DNA from 3 places in the Streptomyces sp. 3330 genome. Region 1 is predicted to be linked to each of the others. Evidence: riboswitches for the same ligand, from Rfam matches in the RefSeq annotation. Region 1 holds a riboswitch; each other region holds the start of a gene.

Region 1 (9,638 bases):
CGTTCCTTCGCCTGGGCGCTGTTGTCGCTGGAGCGGATCAGGCGGATGACCTCGTCGATGTCGACGAGCGCCGTCAGCAGGCCCTCCACCAGGTGCAGCCGGTCACGGCGCTTGGTACGGCGGAACTCGCTGCGCCGGCGCACCACGGTGAAGCGGTGGTCGAGGTAGACCTCCAGGAGCTCCTTGAGGCCCAGCGTCAGCGGCTGGCCGTCGACCAGCGCCACGTTGTTGATGCCGAAGGACTCCTCCATCGGGGTCAGCTTGTACAGCTGCTCCAGGACGGCCTCCGGCACGAAGCCGTTCTTGATCTCGATGACCAGGCGCAGGCCGTGCGCGCGGTCGGTGAGGTCCTTGACGTCGGCGATGCCCTGGATCTTCTTCGCTCCGACCAGGTCCTTGATCTTCGCGATGACCTTCTCGGGACCGACGGTGAAGGGCAGTTCGGTGATGACCAGGCCCTTGCGGCGGGCCGTGACGGTCTCCACCGACACCGTGGCGCGGATCTTGAACGTGCCGCGGCCGTTCTCGTAGGCGTCCCGGATGCCGGAGAGGCCGACGATCCGGCCGCCGGTGGGCAGGTCGGGGCCCGGGACGTACTTCATCAGGGCGTCCAGGTCCGCGCCCGGGTAGCGGATCAGATGGCGGGCGGCCGCGATGACCTCGCCCAGGTTGTGCGGCGGCATGTTCGTGGCCATGCCGACCGCGATTCCGGACGCGCCGTTGACCAGGAGGTTCGGGAAGGCGGCCGGCAGGGCGACGGGCTCCTGCTCCTGGCCGTCGTAGTTGGGGGCGAAGTCGACCGTGTCCTCGTCGATCGACTCCGTCATCAGACTCGTCGCCGCGGCCTGGCGGCACTCGGTGTACCGCATGGCGGCCGGCGGGTCGTCGTTGCCCAGCGAGCCGAAGTTGCCGTGACCGTCGACCAGCGGCAGCCGCATGGAGAAGGGCTGGGCCATCCGCACCAGCGCGTCGTAGATCGACGCGTCGCCGTGCGGGTGCAGCTTGCCCATGACCTCACCGACGACCCGGGCGCACTTCACATAGCCGCGCTCCGGGCGCAGGCCCATCTCGTTCATCTGGTAGACGATGCGGCGGTGCACCGGCTTGAGGCCGTCACGGGCGTCCGGCAGGGCGCGGGAGTAGATGACCGAGTACGCGTACTCGAGGAAGGAGCCCTGCATCTCGTCGACGACGTCGATGTCGAGGATCCGCTCCTCGTACGAGTCGTCGGGCGGCGGGGTCTTCGTGCTGCGGCGGGCCATCGCTGCCGGCTCCTTGCTGGGGCGTGATACGGGATCTGACGCGGACCATTGTGGACCGTGGCACTGACAGCGCGGGCGAGGACCCGGCGTCGGCCGTCCGGCCCGAACGCAGAGGCATCTCCTCCACGGCTGCCCGCAGGCTACGCGATCTCGCTCTCGGCGTATGTCGCCCGGGAACTTCGCGGACCGTGCGCACGCTTGCATACAGTGGCAGGACCGGCAGGAAATCCGCGGTTTCGACGACCGCGTCCGCGATCGGAAGGGACGTACATGCCCATGGGTCACACGGCCACAGCCCAGGCAGGCTCCGGGGGCCTGACAGCGACCGAGCACCGTCTGGCCAACGGCCTGCGCGTGGTGCTCTCGGAAGACCACCTGACCCCCGTCGCGGCGGTGTGCCTCTGGTACGACGTCGGCTCACGCCACGAAGTCAAGGGGCGTACGGGCCTGGCTCACCTTTTCGAGCACCTGATGTTCCAGGGCTCGGGCCAGGTCAAGGGCAACGGACACTTCGAGCTGGTCCAGGGGGCCGGCGGCTCGCTCAACGGCACGACCAGCTTCGAGCGCACGAACTACTTCGAGACCATGCCCACCCACCAGCTGGAGCTCGCCCTCTGGCTGGAGGCCGACCGCATGGGCTCGCTGCTCACCGCGCTGGACGACGAGTCCATGGAGAACCAGCGCGACGTCGTCAAGAACGAGCGCCGCCAGCGCTACGACAACGTCCCCTACGGCACGGCCTTCGAGAAGCTGACCGCTCTCGCCTACCCGGACGGCCACCCCTACCACCACACGCCGATCGGCTCGATGGCCGACCTGGACGCGGCGACCCTGGAGGACGCGCGCGCGTTCTTCCGCACGTACTACGCGCCCAACAACGCGGTGCTCTCCGTGGTCGGTGACATCGACCCGGAGCAGACCCTCGCCTGGGTCGAGAAGTACTTCGGCTCCATCCCCGGCCACGACGGCAAGCCCGCGCCCCGTGACGGCGCGCTGCCCGACGTCATCGGCGAGCAGCTGCGCGAGATCGTCGAGGAGGAGGTGCCGGCCCGTGCGCTGATGGCCGCCTACCGGCTGCCCGAGGACGGCACGCGCGCGTGCGACGCCGTCGACCTGGCGCTCACCGTCCTCGGCGGCGGCGAGTCCTCGCGCCTGTACAACCGGCTGGTGCGCCGCGACCGTACGGCCGTCGCGGCCGGCTTCGGCCTGCTGCGGCTCGCCGGAGCGCCCTCGCTGGGCTGGCTGGACGTGAAGACGTCCGGCGACGTCGAGGTGCCCGTCATCGAGGCCGCCATCGACGAGGAGCTCGCCCGGTTCGCCGAAGAGGGCCCGACGGCCGAGGAAATGGAGCGGGCCCAGGCGCAGTTGGAACGCGAGTGGCTCGACCGGCTCGGCACGGTCGCCGGACGCGCCGACGAACTGTGCCGCTACGCCGTCCTGTTCGGCGACCCGCAGCTCGCGCTCACCGCCGTCCAGCGCGTGCTGGACGTGACGCCCGAGGAGGTGCAGGAGGTCGCCAAGGCCCGCCTGCGCCCCGACAACCGCGCGGTGCTCGTCTACGAGCCGACCGCCGCCGAAGCCCCCGCCGACCAGGACGAGAACGAGGAGGCGGCCCGGTGACCGAGCTCGCCACGATGGACTTCCACCCCCAGCCCCGGGCGGGCGAGGCCAAGCCGTGGGCGTTCCCGGCGCCCGAGCGCACCGCGCTGGCCAACGGCCTGACCGTGCTGCACTGCCACCGTCCCGGCCAGCAGGTCGTCGCCGTCGAGATCCTCCTCGACGCGCCCCTGGACGCCGAACCGGCCGGCCTCGACGGCGTCGCCACGATCATGGCGCGCGCCTTCTCCGAGGGCACCGACAAGCACTCCGCCGAGGAGTTCGCCGCCGAACTGGAGCGCTGCGGCGCCACCCTGGACGCGCACGCCGATCACCCCGGCGTCCGGCTGAGCCTCGAAGTGCCGGCCTCGCGCCTGCCCAAGGGCCTCGGTCTGCTCGCCGACGCCCTCAGGGCCCCCGCGTTCGCCGACAGCGAGGTCGAGCGCCTCGTCCGCAACCGCCTGGACGAGATCCCGCACGAGCTGGCCAACCCCTCCCGGCGCGCGGCCAAGGAGCTCTCCAAGGAGCTGTTCCCGGCCACCGCGCGGATGTCGCGGCCCCGCCAGGGCACCGCGGAGACGGTCGAGAAGATCGACTCCGCCGCCGTACGCGCCTTCTACGAGAAGCACGTGCGTCCCGCCACGGCCACCGCCGTGGTCGTCGGCGACCTCACGGGTGTCGACCTGGAGGCGCTCCTCGGCGACACCCTGGGCGCCTGGACGGGCTCCTCGGCCCAGCCGCGGCCCGTGCCGCCGGTGACCGCCGACGACGCCGGCCGGGTCGTCATCGTGGACCGCCCCGGCGCCGTCCAGACGCAGCTGCTGATCGGCCGGATCGGCGCCGACCGGCACGACCGTGTGTGGCCCGCGCAGGTGCTCGGCACGTACTGCCTCGGTGGCACCCTCACCTCCCGCCTGGACCGCGTCCTGCGCGAGGAGAAGGGCTACACCTACGGTGTCCGCGCGTTCGGCCAGGTCCTGCGGTCCGCCCCGGACGGCTCGGGCGCCGCGATGCTCGCCATCAGCGGCTCCGTCGACACCCCGAACACCGGACCCGCGCTGGACGACCTCTGGAAGGTGCTGCGCACCCTCGCCGCCGAGGGGCTGACCGACGCGGAGCGCGACGTCGCCGTGCAGAACCTGGTCGGTGTGGCGCCGCTGAAGTTCGAGACCGCCGCGGCCGTCGCCGGCACGCTGGCCGACCAGGTCGAGCAGCACCTGCCCGACGACTTCCAGGCCACGCTGTACCAGCAGCTCGCCGCGACCGGCACGGTGGAGGCCACCGCGGCGGCCGTGAACGCCTTCCCGGTGGACCGCCTGGTGACCGTCCTCGTCGGTGACGCGGCCCGGATCAAGGAGCCGGTCGAGGCCCTCGGCATCGGCGAGGTGAAGGTCGTGTCCGCGGAGTAGGCAGCGGCACGCGCGTGCGGGGCCCTGGTCGACCGAGCGTCACCAGGGCCTCCGTATGTCCGAATTGATGCGGAGGTTGCCCGTCTGCCCTGTGGGATGCGCTACAAAAACCGGGATCCGTTTGAGGATTGAAACCCGCGCCGCTTAGCGTCATCCGGACTGTTCGTCAGGCAGTGCGCCGCAGCCGCGGCACCGGACAGTCATCGCCGAGTCCCCGTACGGCGCGAGCCAGGGGAGCCGGGGACCCACTTGTGAAGTCCCTGGGGTGAATCGGACGCCCGCGCGTGAACGCGAGGGGGTCCGTAGGAGACCTTCCTGCTCCGAACCCGTCAGCTAACCCGGTAGGCGAGAGGGAAGGAAAGGACACACCCGACTTCATGGCGTTCACCTGCGCGCCCGGCAAGCACCGTCGTCCCGGCCGGATGCAGCGGACCACCGCTCGCGCGGCGGGCGTCGCGGCGCTCACCACCACCGGCGTGATGGCCACCGTCGCCGCCTCCCCGGCCCTCGCCGCCGAGCCCAGCCCCGAGCAGACCGGGCTGATCCCCGTCGTCACCGCCTCCGAGGCCGTCGCGGAGCAGGTCGACGACCAGGTCGCCGTGCAGAAGCACGCGGCCTTCGAGGAGGCCGCCCGGCAGGCCGCCGCCAAGAAGGCCGTGGAGGAGCGCGAGGCACGCGTGCGTGCGGCCCGCGAGGCCGAGCGCAAGCGCCTCAACACGTTCGTCTCGCCGATCACCGGCTCCTACGTGTCGACCAGCTACCAGGCCAGCAGCTCCCTGTGGTCCTCCGGCAGCCACACCGGCATCGACTTCCACGCGGCGAGCGGCACCACCGTGCACGCGGTCGGCATGGGCACCGTCGTCGAGGCCGGCTGGGGCGGGGCGTACGGCAACCAGATCGTCATCAAGATGAACGACGGGACGTACACCCAGTACGGTCACCTGTCGTCCATCGAGGTGGCGGTGGGCCAGCAGGTCACCCCGGGCCAGCGGATCGCCCTGTCCGGCGCCACCGGCAACGTCACCGGCGCGCATCTGCACTTCGAGGCCCGCACCACCGCGGAGTACGGCTCGGACATCGACCCGGTCGCCTACCTCCGCAACCACGGCGTGAACGTCTGACGACCCACGGCGACAGATCGTCTTGCCCCGGCCCTCCCGGCCGGGGCTTTCGGCGTTTTCGAGGCCCTGCTGTCCAAAAAATATCCCCGGATTCCGGCCCGCCATCGGAAATTCCCGCTCATTGCAATAGAGTCACGGAACACACGTCAATCGTCGACGTTTCACGGGGATTAAGGCGGAGGTCCGTCATGCGTATTCCGGCGCACTCGGTGTGCACGGCCATTCGGGACGACATCGTCGCGGGTGTCTACGAGCGCGGCAGCCGCCTCACCGAGGAACTCCTCGCCCGCCGCTACGGCGTCTCCCGCGTCCCGGTCCGCGAGGCGCTGCGCACGCTGGAGGCCGAGGGCTTCGTCGTCACGCGGCGGCACGCGGGCGCGTGCGTCGCGGAGCCGACCGAGCAGGAGGCCGCGGACCTGCTGGAGATGCGCATGCTCCTGGAGCCGCTCGGCGCCTCGCGGGCCGCCCAGCGGCGCACCGAGGCCCATCTGAAGGTCCTGCGGGGACTCGTCCGGCTGGGCCAGGAGCGGGCCAGACGCGGCAACAGCGAGGATCTGCGCTCCTTGGGGGGCTGGTTCCACGAGACGCTCGCCCAGTCCTCGGGCAGCCATGCCCTGACGTCGATGCTGACCCAGCTGCGCCACAAGATCGCCTGGATGTACGCGGTGGAGGCCCCGGCCAACCCCGCGGAGTCGTGGGCTGAGCACGGCGCGATCGTGGACGCGGTGGCGCGCGGCGACGGTGAGCGTGCGCGGGCGATCACGGCGCTGCACACCGAGCGCGCGACGGCCGCGCACCGGCTGCGCTTTTCCGGCGGCCCCGAACGCGCCGACCGTGTGAGGACTTCGCAACCTCCCGTAAACATGACGGGTCTGCGGCATTAACAAAAGGGCCGTATACAAAGAGGGGATAATTCTCGGGGATTATTTCTGCTGCCCGTGAACGGGAAATGCGAAGGGCTCGCCCGGTAATTCGGACGAGCCCTTCAGAGTTGTCGGTGCGGCGCCCGAGAGGCGACGGACACCGCGACCGTCAATCCTGCGACCCGTTTAGCGCGCAGCCGGCTCCGCGACGGCGGAGCCGGCTCGGGCGCGCATCGGGCCGTGTGCGCTCAGACGGTCTCGGGGAGCTCCTCGAGACCCTCGGCGACCAGCTTCGCCAGCCGGTCGAGCGCGGCGTCCGCGCCGTCGGCCTCGGAGGCGAGCACGATCTCCTCGCCGCCCTGGGCGCCCAGGCCGAGGACGGCCAGCATGGAGGCCGCGTTGACGGGGTTGCCGTCGGCCTTGGCGATCGTCACCGGGATGCCTGCGGCCGTGGCGGCCCGGACGAAGATGGAAGCGGGGCGGGCGTGAAGGCCCTCGGCCCAGCCGACGTTGACGCGGCGCTCAGCCATGTGATGCTGCCCTTCAGTGTTCAGGTTGTCTAGACCAGTGTTCCACACGTGAAGCGTGTGAGGGAGGGGTCGTGCGACCCCTCCCGACGTGGTCGTCGGATCGCGGCCTCGATCCGACGGGCGTCCTCCACAGACTGCCTCGCGCCGTTGTCGTACGCGAGCCGTACTCTGGGCCCCATGCAGAGCGCGTCGGACCGGCACGAGTACCCCGCCCACTGGGAAGCCGACGTGGTGCTGCGCGACGGCGGCACCGCGCGCATCCGCCCCATCACCGTTGATGACGCCGAGCGCCTGGTCAGCTTCTACGAGCAGGTTTCGGACGAGTCGAAGTACTACCGCTTCTTCGCGCCCTACCCGCGCCTGTCCGACAAGGACGTCCACCGCTTCACGCACCACGACTTCGTGGACCGGGTGGGACTCGCGGCCACGGTCGGCGGCGAGTTCATCGCCACCGTACGCTATGACCGCATTGGTCCCGACGGCATGGCCGCCCCGGCGCCGGCCGACGAGGCCGAGGTCGCGTTCCTCGTCCAGGACGCCCACCAGGGCAGGGGCGTCGCCTCCGCGCTGCTCGAGCACATCGCGGCCGTGGCGCGCGAGCGCGGCATCCGCCGCTTCGCGGCCGAGGTGCTCCCCGCCAACAACAAGATGATCAAGGTGTTCACGGACGCCGGCTACACCCAGAAGCGCAGCTTCGAGGACGGCGTCGTCCGCCTGGAGTTCGGCCTCGAACCCACCGAGCGCTCCGTCGCCGTGCAGCGCGCGCGGGAACAGCGCGCCGAGGCGCACTCCGTGGGGCGGCTGCTGGCCCCCGGCTCCGTCGCCGTCGTCGGCACCGGCCGCAGCCCCGGCGGCGTCGGCCGAAGCGTCCTCGGCAACCTCCGCGACGCGGGCTTCACCGGTCGGCTGTACGCCGTGAACAAGGCCTTCCCCGAGGACCTCGGGGAACTGGACGGCGTGCCCGCCCACCGCTCGGTGCGCGACATCGCCGGGCCCGTCGACCTCGCGGTCGTCGCCGTCCCGGCGGAGCAGGTCCTGGAGGCCGTCACCGAGTGCGGCGAACACGGCGTGCAGGGACTCGTGGTCCTCTCCGCCGGATACGCCGAGAGCGGCCCCGAGGGGCGGGAGCGCCAGCGCGAACTCGTCCGGCACGCACGCGCGTACGGCATGCGGATCATCGGCCCCAACGCCTTCGGCGTCATCAACACCTCCCCGGAGGTGCGGCTGAACGCCTCGCTGGCCCCGGAGATGCCGAGGCCCGGCCGGATCGGCCTGTTCGCCCAGTCCGGCGCCATCGGCATCGCCCTGCTGTCCCGCCTCCACCGGCGCGGCGGAGGCGTCACCGGCGTCACCGGCGTGTCGACCTTCGTCTCCTCCGGCAACCGCGCGGACGTCTCGGGCAACGACGTCCTCCAGTACTGGTACGACGACCCCGACACCGACGTCGCCCTCATGTATCTGGAATCCATCGGCAACCCGCGCAAGTTCACGCGTCTCGCGCGGCGCACGGCGGCCGCCAAGCCCCTGGTCGTCGTCCAGGGCGCCGGCTCCGCCCCGCAGGGACACGCCGTACGGGCGACGCGCCTGCCCCACGCGACGGTGTCGGCGCTGCTCCGGCAGGCCGGCGTGATCCGCGTGGACACCATCACCGAACTGGTCGACGCGGGTCTGCTGCTCGCCCGTCAGCCGCTGCCGACGGGTCCGCGGGTGGCGATTCTCGGCAACTCCGAGTCGCTGGGCCTGCTGACGTACGACGCCTGCCTCTCGGAGGGGCTGCGTCCGCTGTCGCCGCTGGATCTGACGACCGAGGCGTCGGCCCAGGACTTCCACGCGGCGCTGGCCCGCGCGCTGGCCGACGAAACGTGCGACGCGGTGGTCGTGACGGCGATCCCGGCGATCGGGGAGAGGTCGCCCGGGGACGCCGAACTCGCCGAGGCCCTGCGGTCGGCCGCGGCGGCCGCCGCCGCCAAACCGGTGCTCGTCGTGCACGTGGAACTGGGCGGTCTCGCCATGGCGCTGTCCGCCGCGACGAGCACCGCACCGCGCGCGGAGACGGCCCCGCACGCGCCCGCCGGCGTCCCGGAGGGCGCGCGGCCGGCGCCCGCCGCCGTCGAGCCGCCCGAGGGGACGCACCTCATCCCCGCCTACCCCGCCGCGGAACGCGCCGTCCGCGCGCTCGCGGAGGCCGTGAAGTACGCCCAGTGGCGGCGCGAGGCGGCCGATGCCGGCAAGGTGCCGGAGTACGAGGACATCGACGAGAAGGGCGCCGCCGAGCTGATCGGCGGGCTCCTCGCGCGCGGGCAGGGCCTGACCCTCGGCACCGACGCGACGTGCGAGCTGCTCGGCCGCTACGGCATCCGCACCCGCCGGGCCATCCCGGCGCCCACCCCGGACGAGGCCGCGCGGGCCGCCGCAGCCCTCGGCTACCCCGTCGCCCTCAAGGCCACCGCGCCCCACCTGCGGCACCGCGCGGACCTGGGCGGCGTACGCCTCGACGTGGCCGACGAGGAGCAACTGCGCCGGTCTTACACCGAGTTGACCGAGCTCTTCGGGAAGCCGGAGGAGATCCGCCCGGTCGTCCAGGCGATGGCCCCGCGCGGCGTCGACACGGTCGTCCGCGCGGTCATCGACCCGGCGGCGGGAGCCGTCCTGTCCTTCGGGCTGGCCGGCGCCGCCTCGCAGCTGCTCGGAGACATGGCCCACCGGCTGGTCCCGGTCACCGACCGCGAGGCGACCTCGCTGATCCGGTCCATCCGCACCGCCCCGCTCCTCTTCGGCTGGCGCGGCTCGACGCCCGTCGACACCGCCGCCCTGGAGGAGCTGCTGCTGAGGGTGTCCCGGCTGGTCGACGACCACC
Region 2 (9,638 bases), on a different contig from region 1:
GGTCCCGCCCGGGCGAGCGGTCCCTCGTCGGGCCGCTGGCCCTGCGCACCCTCGAATCCCTGGCCTTCGACGTGTTCGTGATGTCGATCGGCGGGGTGCACGCCGTGCACGGCTGGTCGGAGTTCTCCCTCGACGACGCGGCCGTCAAGCAGGCGGGACTCGGCCAGGCGGCCCGCACGGTCGCCGTCGCCGACGCCACCAAGCTGGGTGTGCGCGCGTTCAGCCAGGTCGCCCCGCTCGACGCCGTGCACTCCTTCGTCACCGACGCCGCCGCGGCGGACTCCGCCACCCATCCCGGCGGCCCGCAGACCCTGGACGCCCTGCGTGAGGCCGGCGTCGAGACCCGGCTGGCCTGAACCCACCCGAGGAGACCCCGTGAAACCGCTGATGATCCTGGTCGCCGGCCCGTACCGTGCGGGCACCGGCGACGACCCCGCGAAGCTCGCGGCCCATGTGCGCGCCATGAACGAGGTCGCCCTCGTCCTGTTCCGCGCCGGGCATCTGCCCGTCACCGGCGAGGCGCTCGCGCTGCCGCTGCTGGAGGCGGCGGGCGGCGCGGCCCCTGGCGACCCGCTCTTCGACGAGCTCTTCCACCCCGTCGCCGAACGCCTGCTGGAGCGCTGCGACGCGGTGCTGCGCATCGGCGGTCCCTCGCAGGGCGCCGACCGGATGACCGCGCTGGCCCGCGCTCAGGGCAAGCCGGTCTACGCCGACCTCGCCGCCGTTCCCGACGCCACCGCAACTCCTGTCGAAGGCCGCCGATGACCGAGTACGTCGACACCCCGCCCGCCCCCGCGTCCGGCTCCCACCACGCCCCGTCCCGCCCCGCCCCCGGCACCCCCGGCATCGACGTCCCCGACCCCCGCGGCCGGACCGGGCTCGACCGCCACGGACGCGACCTCACCGGCAACGACCGGGTCCGCGTCGTCGACGTCGAGGTCCTCGCCTGCGACTGGTCCGTCCTGCGCCGCACCACCTTCGACTACCGGCACAGCGACGGTCACTGGAGCCGCGAACAGCGCGAGACGTACGACAGGGGCGACGGCGCCACGATCCTGCTCTACGACCCCGACCGCCGTACCGTCCTGCTCACCCGGCAGTTCCGGCTGCCCGCGTACGTCAACGGACATCCGGACGGCATGCTGCTGGAGGCCGCCGCCGGACTCCTGGACGGCGACGACCCGCGCGAGGCGATCCGCCGCGAGGCGGCCGAGGAGACCGGCCGGGCGGTGCACGACGTCGAGCACGTCTTCGACGCGTTCATGAGCCCCGGCTCGGTCACCGAGCGCCTCAGCTTCTTCGCCGCCCCCTACGACGCCTCCGCCCCCGGCGCCGACACGGCGGGCGTGGCGGCCGAGGGAGAGGACATCGCGGTCGTCGAACTCCCCTTCACCGAGGCTCTCGGCCTCGTCCGCACCGGCGCGATCGCGGACGCGAAGACCATCATGCTGCTCCAATGGGCCGCGCTGGACGGACCGTTCGGACCGCCGGCGGTCAGCCCACGCTGAGCCCGGTGAGGTCCGCCAGCGGCAGTGTGTGCTGGGTCTGGAGGACCTTGGCGCGCAGGTAGCGGACGTTGTGCGGGGTCGTGAAGACACCGGTCGGGACACGGTCGCGGACGTCGATGCCCAGGTCGCGCAACTGACCCGCCTTGTCGGGGTTGTTGGACAGCAGGTCCAGGCTCGTGATGTCCAGGGCGCGCAGCATCTGGGCGGCGGCCGTGTAGTCGCGGTCGTCCTCGGGCAGGCCGAGGGCGGCGTTCGCCTCGTAGGTGTCCAGGCCCTGGTCCTGGAGGGCGTACGCGTCCAGCTTGTTGTAGAGGCCGATGCCGCGGCCCTCCTGGCGGAGGTAGAGCAGGACGCCGCCCGTCCCGGCTATGCGCTCGACCGCCTCGCGCAGCTGCGGCCCGCAGTCGCACCGGGCGGAGCCGAAGACGTCGCCGGTCAGGCACTCGGAGTGCAGCCGGACCAGGGGAGTGACGCCGGGCGCGGGGGCGCCGAGGACGACGGCGACGTGCTCCTGGCCGTCGGCGAGTCCGTGGAAGGTGACCAGTTCGGCGTCGACGGAGTAGCCGTCGGGGAAGCGCAGCGGTACCCGGACGCGGGCGCGCGGGGTGGCGGCGGGGGTGTCGGGCATGCGGTCTCCCGGGTCCGGAGGACGGTGGCAAGGCGGCACTGTCCCGCCTTGTGCTTCAGATTTGAAGCAGATCCAACGAGTCGCGACCCTACCTCATGCTTTAAATTTGAAGCAACTGATGTGTGACGCCTCTCACGGGGCCGCGATCGGGCGGTTGCGGGCAGGTGGCCGTGGTCAGGCGGTCGCGGTCGCGCGGTTGCGGGCAGGCGGTCGCTCGCACCGGGGCACGCGAGGCCGCGCTCCCGGTGCGGCGCCCCGGCCGCGGTCACGGGGTTCCGGAGCAGGGGGACGAGCGGCGGCGCCAGGGGAGGTCCTCCGGTGCCGTCTCGTTCCCGTCCTTCTCCTGGAAACCGCGCGCGACCTGCGTGAAGATCTCCTCCAGCTGTCCCACCTGCTCGGGGGTGAGCCGGTCGAAGAGGGCCGTGCGGACCGTCTCGACATGGCCGGGCGCCACGTTCTCCAGCACCGTCATGCCCTCGTCCGTCAGCACCGCGACGCTGCCGCGCTTGTCCCACTGGCAGTCCTCGCGCCGCACCAGCCCGTCCTTCTCCAGCCGGGACACCGCGTAGGTCAGCCGGCTGCGGGTGATCTTCAGCCGCTCCGCGAGGTCGGTCATCCGCAGCCGCCGCTCCGGGATGTCGGAGAGGTTGGCGAGGATGGAGTAGTACAGGTGGGGCATGCCGGCCTCCTGCTGGAGCTGCCGGTCGATCGCGTCGTCGAGGAGGAGGTGGCCGGCCACGAACGCGCGCCAGGCGCGTTGCTCCTCGGGGGTGAGCCAGCGAGTCGTCATGCACCCAGTGTAAGTTTGTTTCAAACTTGAACCAAGACCACCGTCGGACCGCCGTCGCATCGCCGTCAGGCTGCCGCCGAACCGCCGTCGGACCGAGCCCGGGGAGCCGTGTCGATGCCGTACCCGTACGTCCTGCTGTCAGCCGCCGTCTCCCTCGACGGCTACCTGGACGACACCACGCCCGAGCGCCTGCTCCTCTCCAGCCGCGCCGACTTCGACCGCGTCGACGAGGTGCGGGCCTCCGTGGACGCCGTCCTCATCGGCGCCGGCACGATCCGCGCCGACAATCCCCGGCTCCTCGTGAACTCCCCCGCGCGCCGCGCCGCCCGCGAGGCCGCCGGACTGCCGCCGTACCCCCTCAAGGTCACCGTCAGCGGCTCCGGCGACCTCGATCCGGCGGCGAACTTCTGGCACACGGGCGGCGAGAAGGTCGTCTACACGACGGAGAAGGGCGCCGAGCGGGTCCGCGCGCTCGGCATCGCCGCGGACGCCGTCCCGCTCGGCCCCGAACTCGACTGGCGCCGCCTCCTGGAACACCTCCATGACGTGCGCGGCGTACGGCGTCTCATGGTCGAGGGCGGCGGGACGGTGCACACGCAGCTGCTCCGGCAGGGCCTGGCCGACGAACTCCAGCTCGTCCTCGCCCCGCTCTTCGTCGGCGACCCGGCCGCGCCCCGCCTCTTCGGGCCGGGCGGCTACCAGGGCGGACGCCTGCGCCTGGTGGAGACCCGGCGCATCGAGGACGTCGTCCTGAACCGCTACGAGCCCACCGCCCCCGGCACCGGACGGCTGCCCGCCGCGGCCGACCGGCACTGGCTGGCCCTCGCCTGCGCCCTCGCGGCCGACTGTCCGCCGTCGGAGACCGCCTTCAGCGTCGGCGCGGTGATCGTGGCCGCCGACGGCACGGAACTGGCGCGCGGCCACTCCCGCGAGGCGGGCGACCCGGTCGTGCACGCCGAGGAGGCCGCCCTCGCGAAGCTCGACCCCGCCGACCCCCGGCTGCCCGCGGCCACCGTCTACAGCAGCCTCGAACCGTGCGCGCGCCGCTCCTCCCGCCCGGCCCCCTGTGCCCGTCTCATCCTCGACGCGGGAGTGCGCAGGGTGGTCACGGCCTGGCGGGAGCCGGACACCTTCGTCACGGACGCCGACGGCACCGGTCTGCTGACGGACCGGGGCGTCGACGTCCTGGTGCTCCCGGAGTACGAGGAGCGGGCGAAGGAGCCGAATCGCCACCTCCTGTGAGGCGGCCGGGGCCCCGTGGATCAACCGATGTGCTTTCTGTCCCGCTGATGGCGTACAGTTGGGTTCATCGCCGCGGGGTGGAGCAGCTCGGTAGCTCGCTGGGCTCATAACCCAGAGGTCGCAGGTTCAAATCCTGTCCCCGCTACTGATGAACCGAAGGCCGGAATCCGAAAGGGTTTCGGCCTTCGGCGTTTTCGCCGATGCCTTTTCCCGGCCCTTTCCTCACTCCTGGTGACCGGTCGAGCGCCCTGCGCATAACAACTGAGTCACCATCAAAAGCCGGATGACTGATGAAGCGTTTCCGGGGCAGGGCGGGGCGGGGTCAACTCGCCCGTTTTTCACCGCTGGTAGCCCAAAAGTCCAGGCCAGAAATGTTGTTGATCAAGAGGAACAGCTTGGAAACCCACCCCCGGGTCTATTAACGTTCGATAACGCAGCGCGGTCGTCCCAGCCGGCACCAGAGTCGGCTCCGTGCGGCACGTGCCGAATCCCGCAAGGGAACCGGGGAACCACCACCATGGGGTGAATCACGCGGAAGCCGTCGTGAACTCGCAGAGTCCACGACCGGTATACGCGCGTAGGAGACCTTCCCGCTCCGAACCCGTCAGCTAACCCGGTAGGCGACGGAAGGAAAGGAGTGCGCCCGCGTGGCGTCCAACCCGCCTGCCCCCGAGGCCCCGTACGCGCCCAGCCAGCGGTCCACCGAGACCTTCGGCTACGGCGGCTACCGCACCGACGAGGGACCTTGGGAGGAGTGGAACCCCACCGCGGAGTCCACTCGCCCGGTACGCGGCAAGCACCGCGTCGCCAAGCAGCGCGGCGGCGGATTCGCCCGCAGCTCCACCGTTCTCGGGGTCGGCGTCATAGCCGCCGTCAGCGCGGGCGGCATGGCCAGCGCCAACACCGGCAAGGCCCCGGTCTCCATCTCGATGCCGGACCTGCCCAACGTGGGCTCGCTCATCTCCGACGAAGAGCCCACCCCGGAAGCCGCTCCGGCCCTCGCCAGCTTCGGCTCCGAAGCCGCCGTGGACACCGAGGACAGCGCCGCCGACGCCGGCGAGGCGCTGCGCAGCCGGATCATGGCGCAGGCCGAGTCCCAGCAGTCCCAGGTCGAGGTCAAGGCCCTCGCCGCGGCGGCCAAGGCCGAGGCCGACGCCGCCGCCAAGGCCGAGAAGGAGGCGGAGGCCAAGGCCGCCGCCGCGAAGAAGAAGGCCGCGGAGGAAGCCGCCGCGAAGGCCGAGGCCGCGCGCCTGGCCGAGCTGGCCAAGCAGTACACGCTGCCGACCTCCTCGTACACCATCACCTCGACCTTCGGCCAGGCCGGTTCCCTCTGGTCCTCCGGCTACCACACGGGTCTGGACTTCGCCGCGCCGACGGGCACGCTCATCAAGGCCGTCCACAGCGGCACCATCACCGAGGCCGGCTGGGCCGGTTCCTACGGCTACCGCACCATCCTGACCCTGGACGACGGCACCGAGCTGTGGTTCTGCCACCAGTCGTCGATCAGCGTCAGTGTCGGCCAGAAGGTCGCCACCGGTGACGTCATCGGCCGGGTGGGCGCGACCGGGAACGTCACCGGAGCCCACCTCCACCTCGAGGTCCACCCCGGCGGCAGCGCCGACGGCATCGACCCGGCGGCCTGGCTCCGCGACAAGGGCCTCAACCCCTGAGCCGTCCCTCGGGCAAGCCCCTGAGCTGAGCTGTACGGACCCCCGAGCCGCTCCTTCGACCACCCTGAGCCGCTCATCCGGTCGCCCCGAGCCCGCTCGTCCGGTACCCCTGATCCACCCCGGCAGCCCCGACGCCCTCCGCGTCGGGGCTGCCGGGCTGTGCCGTGCGCACGCGCGCTCGGGCGGGCCGTTCCCGGGGGCTGTTCACATGTTCTTCGTGTCACGTCCGGAATGGGCGGGCCGTCGGCGCCTGTTGAGACGAGGCATGACTTCTCTTCGCACGCTCGGCTCCTCGGACCTCGAGGTCTTCCCGCTCGCCCTCGGCGGCAACGTGTTCGGCTGGACCGCCGACGAGACGGCCTCCTTCGCCGTGCTCGACGCCTACACGGCCGCGGGCGGCAACCTGATCGACACCGCCGACTCCTACTCGGCGTGGGTCGATGGCAACAGCGGTGGTGAGTCCGAGACGATCATCGGCAGGTGGCTGAAGGCCCGGGGCAACCGCGACGACGTCGTGATCGCCACCAAGGTGAGCCAGCACCCCGACTTCCCCGGTCTGTCCGCCGACAACATCAAGGCCGCCGCCGACGCCTCGCTCCGCCGTCTGGGCACCGACCACATCGACCTCTACTACACGCACTTCGACAAGCCCGAGGTGCCGGTCGAGGAGATCATCGGCGCGCTCGACGAACTGGTGAGGGCGGGGAAGGTGCGGCACATCGCCGCCTCCAACATCTCGCCCGAGCGTCTCCAGGAGTCGCTGGAGTTCTCCGACCGCGAGGGCCTGGCCCGGTACGTCGCCCTCCAGCCCCACTACAACCTGGTCTCCCGCGACACCTACGAGGGCGGCCTCCAGGATCTCGCCGCCCGCTTCGGCCTCGCCGCCGTCCCCTACTACGCCCTGGCCGCAGGCTTCCTCACCGGCAAGTACCGGCCCGGTACGACCGTGCAGAGCGCCCGCGCCGCCGGCGCCGCCAAGCACCTCGACACGGAGCGGGGCCGGAACGTCCTCACCGCCCTGGACGAGATCGCCCAGGCCCACGGGACCCGGATCCCCACGGTCGCCCTGGCCTGGCTCGCCGCGCAGCCGACGGTGGCCGCGCCGATCGCCTCCGCGCGCACGGTCGAGCAGCTGCCGGCGCTGCTGGGGGTGGCGGAGCTGGAACTGACGGCGGAGGAGATCACCCGCCTGACCCGAGCCTGACCTGACCTGGCCTGGCCTGGCCTGACCTGACCTGACCTGACCTGACCTGGCCTGGTCTGATCTAGCTTGGCCAGAGCCTTTGGCCTGACCGCTCCGACCGACCCTGCCTGGGCTGACCGACCCGACCCTGCCTGGGCTGACCGACCCTGCTTGTTCTGATCGACCTGCCTGGCCTGGCCTTGGGTGACGTCATCCGCCCCGGCCCTGGCCTGCTCGGTCCGATCGGCCCCGGCCGGCCCTGCTCACTGGTGCGGGTGGGGGGCCGGGTAGGGGCTCGCCGGGTACCCCGGTCCGGGTCCCTGTGCGGGGCCGGGCCCCTGGGCAGGGCCGGGTCCGGGGCCGTGCGGTGCGGGATACCCGTAGCCGCCCCCGTGGCCGTACCCGTACGACGGTCCGGCAGGGCTCCCGTACGAGGGCCCTGCCGGGCTTCCGTACACCGGCGCGGCCGGGTGCCCGAAACCGGCGTTGTGGACCTGGCCGAGGGCCGGCCCCCGGCCGTACCCGTACACCCCGTGGACCGGCCAGGGCGGCGGCGCCACCCGTACCGGCGGGGCCGTCATCCGGGCCGCGTGGTCCAGCGCGGGCCGGGCGATCTCGCCCCGCCTCCACAGTTCGTTGAGCAACTCGCGCTCGCGTACGACGAAGTCGGCCCCGGCCCGCCCCCGTCGGCCTCGGTGCCGCAGGAACGCGAGGGAGGTCGCGTACGCCTCGTACCGTGCCACCTCCCGCGCCGCGGGCTTGCCCAGGTGACGGCCCGCGTACTCGCGGGCCAGCCGCCGGGCCCGCATCGAGCCGAGCGCGAACGGCTCCGCCGGGGTGAGCCACCCGGCGGCCGCGTAGGCGGGCAGTTCCTCGCGCACGGTGCGCAGCTCGCGTTGCCGCGTCCACACCACCAGCCAGGTCAGCAGCCCGAACGCGGGCACCATGATCGCCGCGTACACCGCGAAGAACCCGAACTCGCCGAACGACGAGGAGCCGTTCCACAGGGCGTGCATGCCCATCGCGAGGAGCAGCCCGCCCAGCGGGAGCAGCACGCGCCGCAGGTGCTGGCGGTCCCCGGAGAGCGCGGCGACGCCGAAGCCGATGCCGGTCAGGACGGTGAACAGGGGGTGCGCGAACGGCGACATGACGACGCGGACGAAGAAGGTCGCGACGGTGACCGAGGCGATGCCGGTGTCGCCCGTGAGCTGGTCGGTGCCGAAGGCGGTGCCGAGGTAGAGGATGTTCTCGGTGAACGCGAAGCCGGTGGCGGTGACCCCGGCTATGACCACGCCGTCGACGATCCCGGTGAAGTCCCGCCTGCGGAAGAGGAACAGCAGCAGGACGGCGGCGGCCTTCGCGGACTCCTCGACGATCGGCGCTATGACGGTCGCCCCGAGGGTGTCCGCGCTGGACGGGTCGGCGGTTGCGGTGGCTATCCATCTGGTCGCGAAGCTGTTGGCGATGATGGCTATCAGCGCCGCCGCGCACGCGCCCCAGGCGAAGGCGAAGACCAGGTTCCGCCAGGGCCCCGGCTCGACCCGGTCCAGCCAGCGGAAGGCGGCGATCAGCAGCGGCACCGGCAGGACGGCGAGCCCGAGCCCGACCAGGAAGCCCTCCGTGCCGGTCTGTTCGCGCACCAGCGCGAGGATGACCAGCCCGGACAGAGTGAGCAGGGTGATCAGCGCCCCGTACCGGACCCCTCTGCGCTGCCACCAGTGAGCGTGCCGGAGCACACCGTCCTCGGGTGTGCCGCCGGGATGCGGCGGATAGGGCGGGAACGGAGGACTGATGGCCACGGCATCGACCCTAACGAGGGAGGGGACTGTGGTGGAGGGGGCGGTCGGTCGCTGATCCCTGGGTTGCTCCCGGTCCGGTCCCTGAGCCGGCCTTCGGGCCGAGCACCGGACCGAGCCCTGGACCGAGCACCGGACCGGTCCCTGAGCCGGCCTTTGGACCGAGCCCTGGGCCGCGCCCGGAAACGGTTGCCGGTCCGGTCAGCGGTCTCCGGGCCGGACGCGATGCTGTACGCGACGGAAGAGCAGATCGTTCACGACGTGACCCTTGTCCAGCCCCTGGCCCTCGAAACGGGTCAGCGGCCGGAACTCGGGGCGGGGCGCGAACCCGCCGTCGGTCCGGGTGTTCTCGAAGGCGGGGTGCGCGGTCAGCACTTCGAGCATCTGTGCGGCGTACGGTTCCCAGTCCGTGGCGCAGTGCACGATCGCACCCGGTTTCAGGCGCGTCGCGGCCAGGTCGAGGAACTCGGGCTGGATGAGGCGCCGCTTGTGGTGGCGCTTCTTCGGCCAGGGGTCCGGGAAGTAGACGCGCAGCCCGTCGAGCGAGTCCGGCGGCAGCATCTCGCGCAGCAGGATGATCGCGTCGCCGTTGGCCACCCGGACGTTGGTCAGCCCGGTGCGGTCCGCGAGATTGAGCAGATTGCCCTGGCCTGGCGTGTGCACGTCCACCGCGAGGATGCCGGTGTCCGGGTCGGCGGCCGCCATCTGCGCGGTCGCCTCCCCCATGCCGAAGCCGATCTCCAGTACGACGGGACGGTCGTCGCCGAACAGCCCGGCGAGGTCGACGGGGTGCCCGTCGATGTCCAGCCCCCACTTGGCCC
Region 3 (9,638 bases), on a different contig from region 1:
GCCCTGCGCGCCGACGGCCGTGACGAGTTGCCCGCCCGGGGCTGGGACCAGGTGCTCGTCTGGGCCTTCGCCGATCAGCGCGGCGGGAGGCGGCCCGACACGGTGAGCGCGATCTCGATCGTCATCGCCCCGCACGCGCAGGGCCGCGGCCTCTCCGGGCGGATGCTCTCGGCGATGCGGGACAGCGCCCGGGCGAAGGGGTTCGCCGAGGTCGTGGCCCCGGTCCGGCCGAACGCCAAGCATCTCGAGCCGCGCACCCCGATCGAGGAGTACGCGCACCGGGTGCGGGAGGACGGGCTGCCGTACGACCCGTGGCTGCGGGTGCACGCCCGGGCGGGCGCGAGCATCGAGCGCGTCGCGCCGGCGTCGATGACGGTGGCGGGCTCGCTGGCGCAGTGGCGTCGCTGCCCTTCGACACGCAGGGCGACGTCGAGGTGCCCGGCGCGCTGGTCCCCGTGCGGTGCGAGCCGGAGCGGGACCTCGCGGTCTACGTCGAGCCCAACGTGTGGATGCGGCACCCTCTGTGAGGCCGGGCGGGCGGTCCCGCCGCCTGCGGTGCCGGAGCGGGCGTCCCCCGGCGCCGCGCCCCGAGTCCTCGTCCCGCGGCGGCTACCGCCCGTACGGGTACCCCTGCTGGTACGGCTGGCCCTGCGGGGCCATGGCCCCGCCGTACACGGGCTGGGCGGACGGGATCTTCTTGTCGAACACCGCGGACAGCAGCAGCACCGTCGCCGTCAGCAGGGTCACCAGTATGGCGATGCCGAAGAAGGCGTCGCCGTCGCCGTCGGGCGTGATCACCGCCCACGGCAGGATCACGCACTCGTACAGCGCGAACGAGCCGAAGGCCACCCAGTCCGAGGAGAGGCCGCGGCGCACCGCCACGTACAGGAAGGGCACCCAGACCAGGAAGCCCAGCGAAACCCAGACCAGGACCACCCAGACGAGTCGCTGGAACCAGCCGGCCGTCAGTCGTCTCTCCGCGCCCGCCCCGGTCGCCGTCGTCGGCATTGTCATGTCGCCCCCCAAGTCACCTGGGGCAAGGGTAGGACACGGACAGGCCGCCGCAGGGCACCGCTTCTTTACTGTGACATGAGTGAATCTTGTGCCTATGGGGGCCCTGTGTTTCCCGACCGGTGAGAAGCCGCGGGTTACCGTGCGTTCCGTCCGGGCGCCCGACGTCGAGCCGAGGCCGTAGCGTCGCACCGGATCAGGGGAGTCCAGCCGGACACGACCGTACGCGGCGACAGCGCCGTACGCGTGGAATCGAACGATGGGGTGGGGATGGCCGAGCACCGGCAGTCCAGAAAGCGCAGATACATCACGTGGGGCGTGGCCGGCGCGGCCGTTCTCGCGGGAGCCGGGGCAGCGGCTCAGACCTCGATGGCAGCCACCACGTGGCCCGCCCAGAGGACGTACACCGGGCGGGCCTTCGACGCCTGCACCGCGCCCTCGTCCGCCGCGATGAAGGCATGGAAGACCGACGGCTACTACGGGGGCGCCGCCGTCTACGTCGGCGGCAAGAACCGCGGCTGCGCGCAGCCCAACCTGACGGCCTCCTGGGTGAAGTCGGTCAACACGGCCGGCTGGAAGCTGATCCCGATCTACGTGGGCGCCCAGCCGCCCTGCCAGACCGGCTCCAGCCCCGAGAAGCTCACCGCCGCCACGGCCGCCTCCCTCGGCGCGACCGACGGCGCGGACGCGGTCGCCAGGGCCTCGGCGCTCGGCATGAAGGCCGGCAGCCCGGTCTACCTCGACATGGAGCCCTACGACATCACCGACAAGGCGTGCAACGACGCCGTGTTGACGTATGTGCGCTCCTTCACCAAGACGCTGCGCGCCAAGACGTACCGGGCCGGCTACTACGGCTTCAGCAGCTCCAGCGCCAAGGCCGTCGCCACCGCGACCGACAAGACGGACCTGCCGGGCAACCTCTGGTACGCGCTGTGGGACAAGAAGGACACCACGACCACCGACTGGCCGTGGGGCGCCACCCAGTACACCGGCCACAGCCGTGGCCACCAGTACCTGGTGAACAGCAAGGAGACCCGCGGCGGCTACACGATCACCGTGGACCGTGACGCGTGGGACGCCCCGGTCGCCATCGTCGGCTGACCCGGACCGTCCCCGCGCGGAGCGCCCCACGCGCGCGGGGCTGAGGCCTCGCACCGAAGAGCGGGCGGCGGGCGGGCGCGGCGGTGCCCGAAGTCCTGGTGAATCGTTGGTCGAATGGGTTGGCCCCAGCCGCCCCACTGCCTACCATCGATCACCGCAAGACTTTGTGCACCGTCGCACAATCTCCTCGGGAGGTTTCCCTTGCACCGCCGTCGTCGCACCGCGCTTCTGCTGTCCGCCGCGATCGTGGCGGCCCCTCTCCTCGCCGCCTGCGGGAACGACGCGCATCCCGGCGCGGCGGCCGTGGTCGGCGGCCAGCGGATCACCGTCGCGCAGCTGGAGAGCCGGGTGAACGAGGTGCGCACGGCCCAGCGGGCCGCGGTCACCGACGACGCCCAGTACGCGCAGGCCGTCGCCCAGACCGGCTCCCTCGCCCGCGACACCCTGCACGGCATGGTCCTCGACAAGGTGCTGCACCGCGCCGCCGAGGACGCCGGCATCACCGTCAGCCGCCGGGAGGTCCAGGAGATGCGGGCCGGCCTGGAGCAGCAGGCGGGCGGCGCGAAGGGCCTGGAGACGGCGTGGCTCCAGCAGTACGGCATTCCGCCGCAGCGTCTCGACGACAACCTCCGTCTCCAGCTGGAGGCCCAGAAACTCGCCACCCAGCTCGGCACGAACACCAGCCAGCCCGCCTTCTGGAACGCGCTGTCCAAGGCGTCCGAGGAACTCGACGTGGACCTCAACCCGCGCTACGGGAACTGGGACGCGCAGAAGGTCGCCCGCGTCGACGCGAAGACGCCGTGGGTGCGGGAGATCTCGGCGGCCGGGACGCAGCAGACCACGTGACGATGTGATCGTACGATCGGCCGGTCCCGCCTGTGGATAACTCGCGGGGCCGCTGACCGGCGTGGGTTACGTTCGGGGTGTGAACGCCATCAGCTCCGCCGCCGCCCAGCCCGCGGTCGACGCCCCCGGCCGCGTCGTCCTGCTCACCACCAGCCACCGCGTCGCCCCCGGTCTGCTGTCCTGGCCCGCCTGGCAGGCCCTGCACGCGGCGGACCGGGTGCTGTGCGCGGACGGCGCGCATCCGCAGCTGCCCTACCTGCGGGACGCGGGCGTCACCGTCGAGGAGACCTCCCCGACCGCCGAGGACCTGCTCGCCGCCTGCGCCGGCGGCCGCACGGTCGTGGTCGTGGCCACCGGCGAGGGCGAACCGGCCCTCACCGACGGCCTGGCCCGGCTGGCGGGCTCCGGCCGCGTCTCCATGCCCGAGCTGGAGCTGCTCCCCGCCTCCTACGACCTCCCCGGCGCCCGGCTCCTCGACCTCGTCCAGGTCATGGACCGGATCCGCACCGAATGCCCGTGGTCCTCCCGGCAGACCCACAAGGGCCTGGCGAAGTACGCGGTCGAGGAGTCGTACGAACTGGTCGAGGCGATCGAGGACGGCGATCACGACGAACTCCGCGAGGAACTGGGCGACGTCCTGCTCCAGGTCGTCTTCCACGCCCGCATCGCCGAGGAGGACGAGGAGTCCCCGTTCTCCGTCGACGACGTCGCGGGCACGATCGTCGCCAAGCTCGTCCACCGTCACCCCCATGTCTTCGGCGACGCCACGGCCACCACCCCGGAAGAGGTGAAGGAGCACTGGCTGCGCACGAAGGCGGCGGAGAAGCGGCGGGAGTCGGTGACGGACGGCGTCCCCCTCCACCAGCCCGGCCTGGCCCTCGCGGCGAAGCTGGTCTCCAGGGCCCGCACGGCCCGGCTGGACGTGCCGCTGCCGGCGGCCGCGGGCATCGGCTACGAACTGCTGGCCCTGGCGGCACGGGCCGAGGCGGAGGGCGTCGACCCGGAGGCGGCGCTGCGCGCGGCGGCCCGCGCGTACCGGGACGCGATCCGGGACGCCGAGGGGGTCGACCGTTAGTACCGGGCGTTCCTGATCCGGTGCGTCGGCGCGAGGGCCTGGACGGGCACAGTGAGTCGGCACAGTGAGTCGGCGCAGTGAGTCGGCGCAGTGAGTCGGCGCAGTGAGTCGGCACGGGAGCCGGAGGACCTGGGGGCCGGGCCGCGCAGGTGCTCGGCAGGGGGCGCCCGCCGCGCGCAAGGCGCTCGCGGAGCGCGGCGGGGACACCGCTACGGTCGGGGAGTGACCGAGCAGCCCGACACAGACCACCCGGACCGTACCGCTCCCGAACTCTTCACCTGGGAGTTCGCGACCGACCCCTACCCCGCCTACGCCTGGCTGCGCGAGCACGCGCCCGTGCACCGCACCACACTGCCCAGCGGCGTCGAGGCCTGGCTGGTCACCCGGTACGCCGACGCCAGACAGGCCCTCGCCGACCAGCGGCTCTCCAAGAACCCGGCGCACCACGACGAACCGGCGCACGCCAAGGGCAGGACCGGCATCCCCGGCGAGCGCAAGGCCGAGCTGATGACGCATCTGCTCAACATCGACCCGCCGGACCACACCCGGCTGCGCAGGCTCGTCAGCAAGGCCTTCACCCCGCGCCGGGTCGCCGAGTTCGCGCCGCGCGTCCAGGAGCTGACGGACCGGCTCATCGACCGGTTCGCCGCCGAGGGCCGGGCCGACCTCATCCACGACTTCGCCTTCCCGCTGCCCATCTACGCGATCTGCGACCTCCTGGGCGTCCCCCGGGAGGACCAGGACGACTTCCGCGACTGGGCCGGGATGATGATCCGGCACGGCGGGGGGCCGCGGGGCGGTGTCGCGCGGTCGGTGAAGAAGATGCGCGGGTACCTGCTGGAGCTCATCCACCGCAAGCGCGCGGAGCTCCCCGCCGACCCGGCTCCCGGCGAGGACCTCATCTCCGGTCTGATCCGCGCCTCGGACCACGGCGAGCACCTCACCGAGAACGAGGCCGCCGCCATGGCCTTCATCCTGCTGTTCGCCGGTTTCGAGACGACCGTCAATCTCATCGGCAACGGCACCTACGCGCTGCTCACCCACCCCGAGCAGCGCGCACGCCTCCAGCGGTCGCTCACCGCGGACGACGGCGAGCGCGGTCTCCTCGAGACGGGCGTCGAGGAACTCCTGCGCTACGACGGCCCCGTGGAACTGGCCACCTGGCGGTTCGCGACCGAGCCGCTGCGCGTCGGCGGGCAGGACATCGCGCCGGGCGACCCGGTGCTCGTGGTGCTGGCGGCCGCCGACCGTGACCCGGAGCGTTTCCCGGAACCCGACACCCTCGACCTGTCCCGGCGTGACAACCAGCACCTCGGGTACGGCCACGGCATCCACTACTGCCTGGGAGCCCCGCTGGCCCGGCTGGAGGGCCAGGCCGCGCTGGCCACCCTGCTCACCCGGCTCCCCGACCTGCGACTCGCCGTGGAACCGGCCGAGTTGAGGTGGCGGGGCGGGCTCATCATGCGTGGACTGCGGACGTTGCCGGTCGAGTTCACTCCGGTGCGTCCCGCGTCATGAGCGGTGCACACCTGACCGGATGTCAGCCGGAGTGTGACCGTTCGGCGGAGCAAAGGTGACCGGCACTCAAGTCTGTGATCTTCACGTGATCTGCGCGGCATTAACTTGTGACAAGTGATCGTCTGCCGATACGTTCACTCGTCAGCGCGACGCATCGGTTCCGCTCGCCGCGCCGGTCAGTGCTGTCCAGAGAAAGGCCCCTCGCATGCTCTCCGGGAACGGTCGTCACCGTCGCCCCCGCCAGGCCCCGGCGCTCCTCGTCGCGGCCGGAGTGACGGGCTCCGCCATCGCCATCCCGCTGCTCGCCGCCTCCGGCGCGAGTGCGGCCGAGGGCACGGTGTGGGACAAGGTGGCGCAGTGCGAGACCGGTGGCTCGTGGAGCGCCGACGAGGGCCGGGGCGAGTACGGCGGCCTGAGCCTCACCCAGAAGGACTGGGAGGCGCACGGCGGCCTCGACTACGCGGCGAGCCCCGATCTGGCCAGCCGCAGCCAGCAGATCGCCGTGGCGCAGGAGGTGCTCGCGGCCGAGGGGATCGGCGCGTGGGGCACCTGCGGGCTGACCTCCGGGCTCACCCAGGAGAACGGCGCGCTGAGCGTGGACACCGGCGTGGCGGACGACTCGTCCGACTCGTCCGACTCCTCTGGGTCTTCCGGATTGTCCGACCTGTCCCGGGGATTGTCCGGCTCCTCCGGCTCCTCCGACGGTGACGATTCCTCGACCGACTCGTCCGACTCCTCCGCCGATGCCTCCAGTTCGCCCTCGGCGTCCGCTTCCTCCCCTTCGTCCTCTTCCTCCGCCGCGGAGGACTCCGCTGCGACCGGCGACTCCGCCGGCCGGACCGGTGGTTCGACGGAGGCCGGGTCGCCCGCGACCGCCCCGAGTGCGGACGACTCGGACAAATACGTCCAGGATGAAGGTTCTTGGAGCCTCGTCGACACGGGCTCCCTCGGCTCCGGCCGCCACCGTGGCGCCACCGCCGACGAGGTCGCGACGAAGAGCGCGACCGACGCCGGCGTGGACGGCACCACCACCGCGTCGGCCGGACGGCACGCCGCGGCGACCTATGTCGTCCAGGAGGGCGACTCCCTCGCGTCCATCGCCGACTCCCTTGGCCTCGACGGCGGATGGCGCGCCCTCTACGCCGAGAACAGGGACCTCATCGGCGTCGACCCGAGCAACATCGCCGCCGGTCAGACCCTCGACACAGGGGTGTAATAGGGCGCAAAGCCCAAGAAAAACAGCGGGAGTTCACGTCACGCTTCGCGCCGAATGTCCGGTTTGGTGAAAGTGTGGGATGAGTCTCAGAAGCCCTGATCGTCTTTGAAATTCCTCCGATCGCGTGTCTACGGTCGAGGCCGCTCGGCAACCCGAGCCCCGGCCGTCGCAACGCCGAATCCTGCCAGCGGCGGCCCGGGAACAGTCGTCGCGTCAAGCGCCGCAGGCAGGAGCGGGGGACCCAAGGTAAGTGCCGCGCCGGTCGGTTGACCGGAACGGCTCGGGGTGAAGCCACACCTCCCGCGGAGCAGCGCTCCGCCGGACGAGGAAGTGGCCGGGCAACTCACACGGCCCGAACCCGACAGCTCACCTCGTAGGCGTCGGTGAGGGGATCCACCATGCTGTTTTCCGCAAAGGGCAAGCACCGCCGTCCGTCCAAGGCGACCCGCGTCGCCACGCTCGCCGGTGTCACCGGTGTCGCCATCGCCGCCCCGCTGATGGCGGCCGGCAACGCCTCCGCCGCCACCGCCTCCGAGTGGGACGCGGTCGCCCAGTGCGAGTCCGGCGGCAACTGGTCCATCAACACCGGCAACGGCTACTACGGCGGCCTCCAGTTCTCCGCGTCCACCTGGGCGGCGTACGGCGGCACGGCCTACGCCTCGCAGGCGAACCAGGCCTCCAAGGCCCAGCAGATAGCCATCGGCGAGAAGGTCCTCGCGGGTCAGGGCAAGGGCGCCTGGCCGGTCTGCGGCACCGGCCTGTCCGGCGCCGCCTACAACGGCTCGAGCGCCGAGTCCTCGGACTCCGGCTCCGCCGGCTCCACCGGCTCGTCGAACAGCGGCAGCACCGGCAGCCGCTCGACCGAGGAGCAGAGCGCCTCCCGCTCGACCGACCGCCCGGCCGCCTCCAAGACGGTCACCACCCCGACCGGCAAGAAGGTCAAGAAGGGTGACGGCGAGTACAAGGTCGTCAAGGGCGACACCCTCAGCTCCATCGCCGAGAAGCACAAGGTCAAGGGCGGCTGGGCGAAGCTGTTCGAGCTGAACAAGGACATCGTCGACCAGGCCGACCTGATCTACCCGGGCCAGCAGCTGCACCTGAAGTGACCCGCGCCTGACGTGGCACTCGGCCCGAGGTGACACCTGGCCCCCAGAGAAGCCACAGCGCCCTCATATCCGGGGTCGGCACACTGAAGACCTCGTGAGGGTCCCCCCGTCCCCACGGGCTCCCCGCTCCGGTGCGTGTTCCCCCGTACGCACCGGAGCGGGGTTTCTCTTTGCCCGTTCGTCACCTCCTGTCGGCTTTTCTGGGCCACCCCCTTTGTTCCGGGCGGAAACAATAGGTACCGTCTGTCTGTCCACGGGACGGTCGGTCGGCTGCCGACGGCCCCGGGGCGGTTAGGCTCTAGTCGCAAGGCTCAGCAAGGGTTCATCAAGGCCCCTGGGCCCCGCACAACCAGCGTCACATCCCAAGAAGGAGATGCTCGTGCCGTCCATCGACGTCGTCGTAGCCCGGGAAATCCTGGACTCCCGAGGCAACCCCACGGTCGAGGTCGAGGTCGGCCTCGACGACGGCAGCACGGGTCGTGCCGCCGTTCCGTCCGGCGCCTCCACCGGTGCCTTCGAGGCCATCGAGCTCCGCGACGGTGACCCGAACCGCTACCTCGGCAAGGGTGTCGAGAAGGCCGTGCTCGCCGTCATCGAGCAGATCGGCCCGGAGCTCGTCGGCTACGACGCCACCGAGCAGCGCCTGATCGACCAGGCCATGTTCGACCTGGACGCCACCGACAACAAGGGCTCGCTCGGCGCGAACGCCATCCTCGGCGTCTCGCTCGCCGTCGCCCACGCCGCCTCCGAGGCCAGCGACCTGCCGCTGTTCCGCTACCTGGGCGGCCCCAACGCGCACCTGCTGCCGGTGCCGATGATGAACATCCTGAACGGCGGCTCGCACGCCGACTCCAACGTGGACATCCAGGAGTTCATGATCGCCCCGATCGGCGCGGAGTCCTTCTCCGAGGCCCTGCGCTGGGGCGCCGAGGTCTACCACACCCTCAAGAAGGTGCTGAAGACCAAGGGCCTGTCCACCGGCCTCGGCGACGAGGGCGGCTTCGCCCCGAACCTGGAGTCCAACCGCGCCGCGCTCGACCTCATCATCGAGGCCATCCAGCAGGCCGGTTACGTCCCCGGCGAGCAGATCGCGCTCGCGCTCGACGTCGCCGCGTCCGAGTTCTACAAGGACGGCAAGTACGAGTTCGAGGGCAAGTCCCGCTCGGCCGCCGAGATGACCGAGTACTACGAGGAGCTCGTCTCCGCGTACCCGCTCGTCTCCATCGAGGACCCGCTGTACGAGGACGACTGGGCCGGCTGGAAGGTCATCACCGACAAGCTGGGCGACAAGGTCCAGATCGTCGGCGACGACCTCTTCGTCACCAACCCCGAGCGCCTGGCCCGCGGCATCGAGGAGGGCTCCGCCAACGCCCTGCTCGTCAAGGTCAACCAGATCGGCTCGCTGACCGAGACCCTGGACGCCGTCGAGATGGCCCAGCGCAACGGCTTCAAGTGCATGATGTCCCACCGCTCCGGCGAGACCGAGGACGTCACCATCGCCGACCTCGCCGTCGCGGTGAACTGCGGTCAGATCAAGACCGGCGCCCCGGCCCGCTCGGACCGCGTCGCCAAGTACAACCAGCTGCTGCGCATCGAGGAGATCCTCGACGACGCCGCGGTGTACGCCGGGCGCTCCGCGTTCCCCCGGTTCCGCTCCGCGAACTGATCGTCGCAGCAAGGGCCGAGTCAAGGCTCCGCCAGTCGTACGTACGTCCCCGTACCCGGTCCCGTACCGTGTGCGGGGACGTACGCACGTGTGAGACGG

The links. Region 1 has a riboswitch for cyclic di-AMP ahead of J2X68_RS29985 (M23 family metallopeptidase). Riboswitches for the same ligand answer to the same signal wherever they lie in the genome.
Region 2: another riboswitch for cyclic di-AMP. It lies ahead of J2X68_RS19380 (M23 family metallopeptidase); the one in region 1 lies ahead of J2X68_RS29985 (M23 family metallopeptidase).
Region 3: another riboswitch for cyclic di-AMP. It lies ahead of J2X68_RS08035 (transglycosylase family protein); the one in region 1 lies ahead of J2X68_RS29985 (M23 family metallopeptidase).

Annotation. Positions count from the first base shown of each region.
Region 1 covers NZ_JAVDVA010000021.1:124,726-134,363, forward strand. The annotation lists gene J2X68_RS29970 (DNA topoisomerase IV subunit A) at 1-1,262, opposite strand, end outside; gene J2X68_RS29975 (pitrilysin family protein) at 1,533-2,882, shown strand; gene J2X68_RS29980 (pitrilysin family protein) at 2,879-4,267, shown strand; cyclic di-AMP (ydaO/yuaA leader) riboswitch at 4,462-4,630, shown strand; gene J2X68_RS29985 (M23 family metallopeptidase) at 4,645-5,388, shown strand; gene J2X68_RS29990 (GntR family transcriptional regulator) at 5,577-6,272, shown strand; gene J2X68_RS29995 (HPr family phosphocarrier protein) at 6,500-6,781, opposite strand; gene J2X68_RS30000 (GNAT family N-acetyltransferase) at 6,959-9,638, shown strand, end outside.
Region 2 covers NZ_JAVDVA010000010.1:255,703-265,340, forward strand. The annotation lists gene J2X68_RS19345 (DeoR/GlpR family DNA-binding transcription regulator) at 1-356, shown strand, start outside; gene J2X68_RS19350 (DUF4406 domain-containing protein) at 388-765, shown strand; gene J2X68_RS19355 (NUDIX domain-containing protein) at 762-1,508, shown strand; gene ribA (GTP cyclohydrolase II) at 1,495-2,136, opposite strand; gene J2X68_RS19365 (MarR family transcriptional regulator) at 2,402-2,926, opposite strand; gene J2X68_RS19370 (dihydrofolate reductase family protein) at 3,041-4,168, shown strand; tRNA gene J2X68_RS19375 (tRNA-Met) at 4,240-4,313, shown strand; cyclic di-AMP (ydaO/yuaA leader) riboswitch at 4,640-4,808, shown strand; gene J2X68_RS19380 (M23 family metallopeptidase) at 4,816-5,838, shown strand; gene J2X68_RS19385 (aldo/keto reductase) at 6,104-7,042, shown strand; gene J2X68_RS19390 (PrsW family intramembrane metalloprotease) at 7,285-8,820, opposite strand; gene trmB (tRNA (guanosine(46)-N7)-methyltransferase TrmB) at 9,019-9,638, opposite strand, start outside.
Region 3 covers NZ_JAVDVA010000003.1:475,358-484,995, forward strand. The annotation lists partial or broken gene J2X68_RS08000 (N-acetyltransferase) at 1-527, shown strand, start outside; gene J2X68_RS08005 (hypothetical protein) at 610-1,014, opposite strand; gene J2X68_RS08010 (glycoside hydrolase domain-containing protein) at 1,282-2,112, shown strand; gene J2X68_RS08015 (SurA N-terminal domain-containing protein) at 2,314-2,958, shown strand; gene J2X68_RS08020 (nucleoside triphosphate pyrophosphohydrolase) at 3,020-4,033, shown strand; gene J2X68_RS08025 (cytochrome P450) at 4,256-5,551, shown strand; gene J2X68_RS08030 (transglycosylase family protein) at 5,757-6,767, shown strand; cyclic di-AMP (ydaO/yuaA leader) riboswitch at 6,976-7,162, shown strand; gene J2X68_RS08035 (transglycosylase family protein) at 7,166-7,873, shown strand; gene eno (phosphopyruvate hydratase) at 8,247-9,539, shown strand.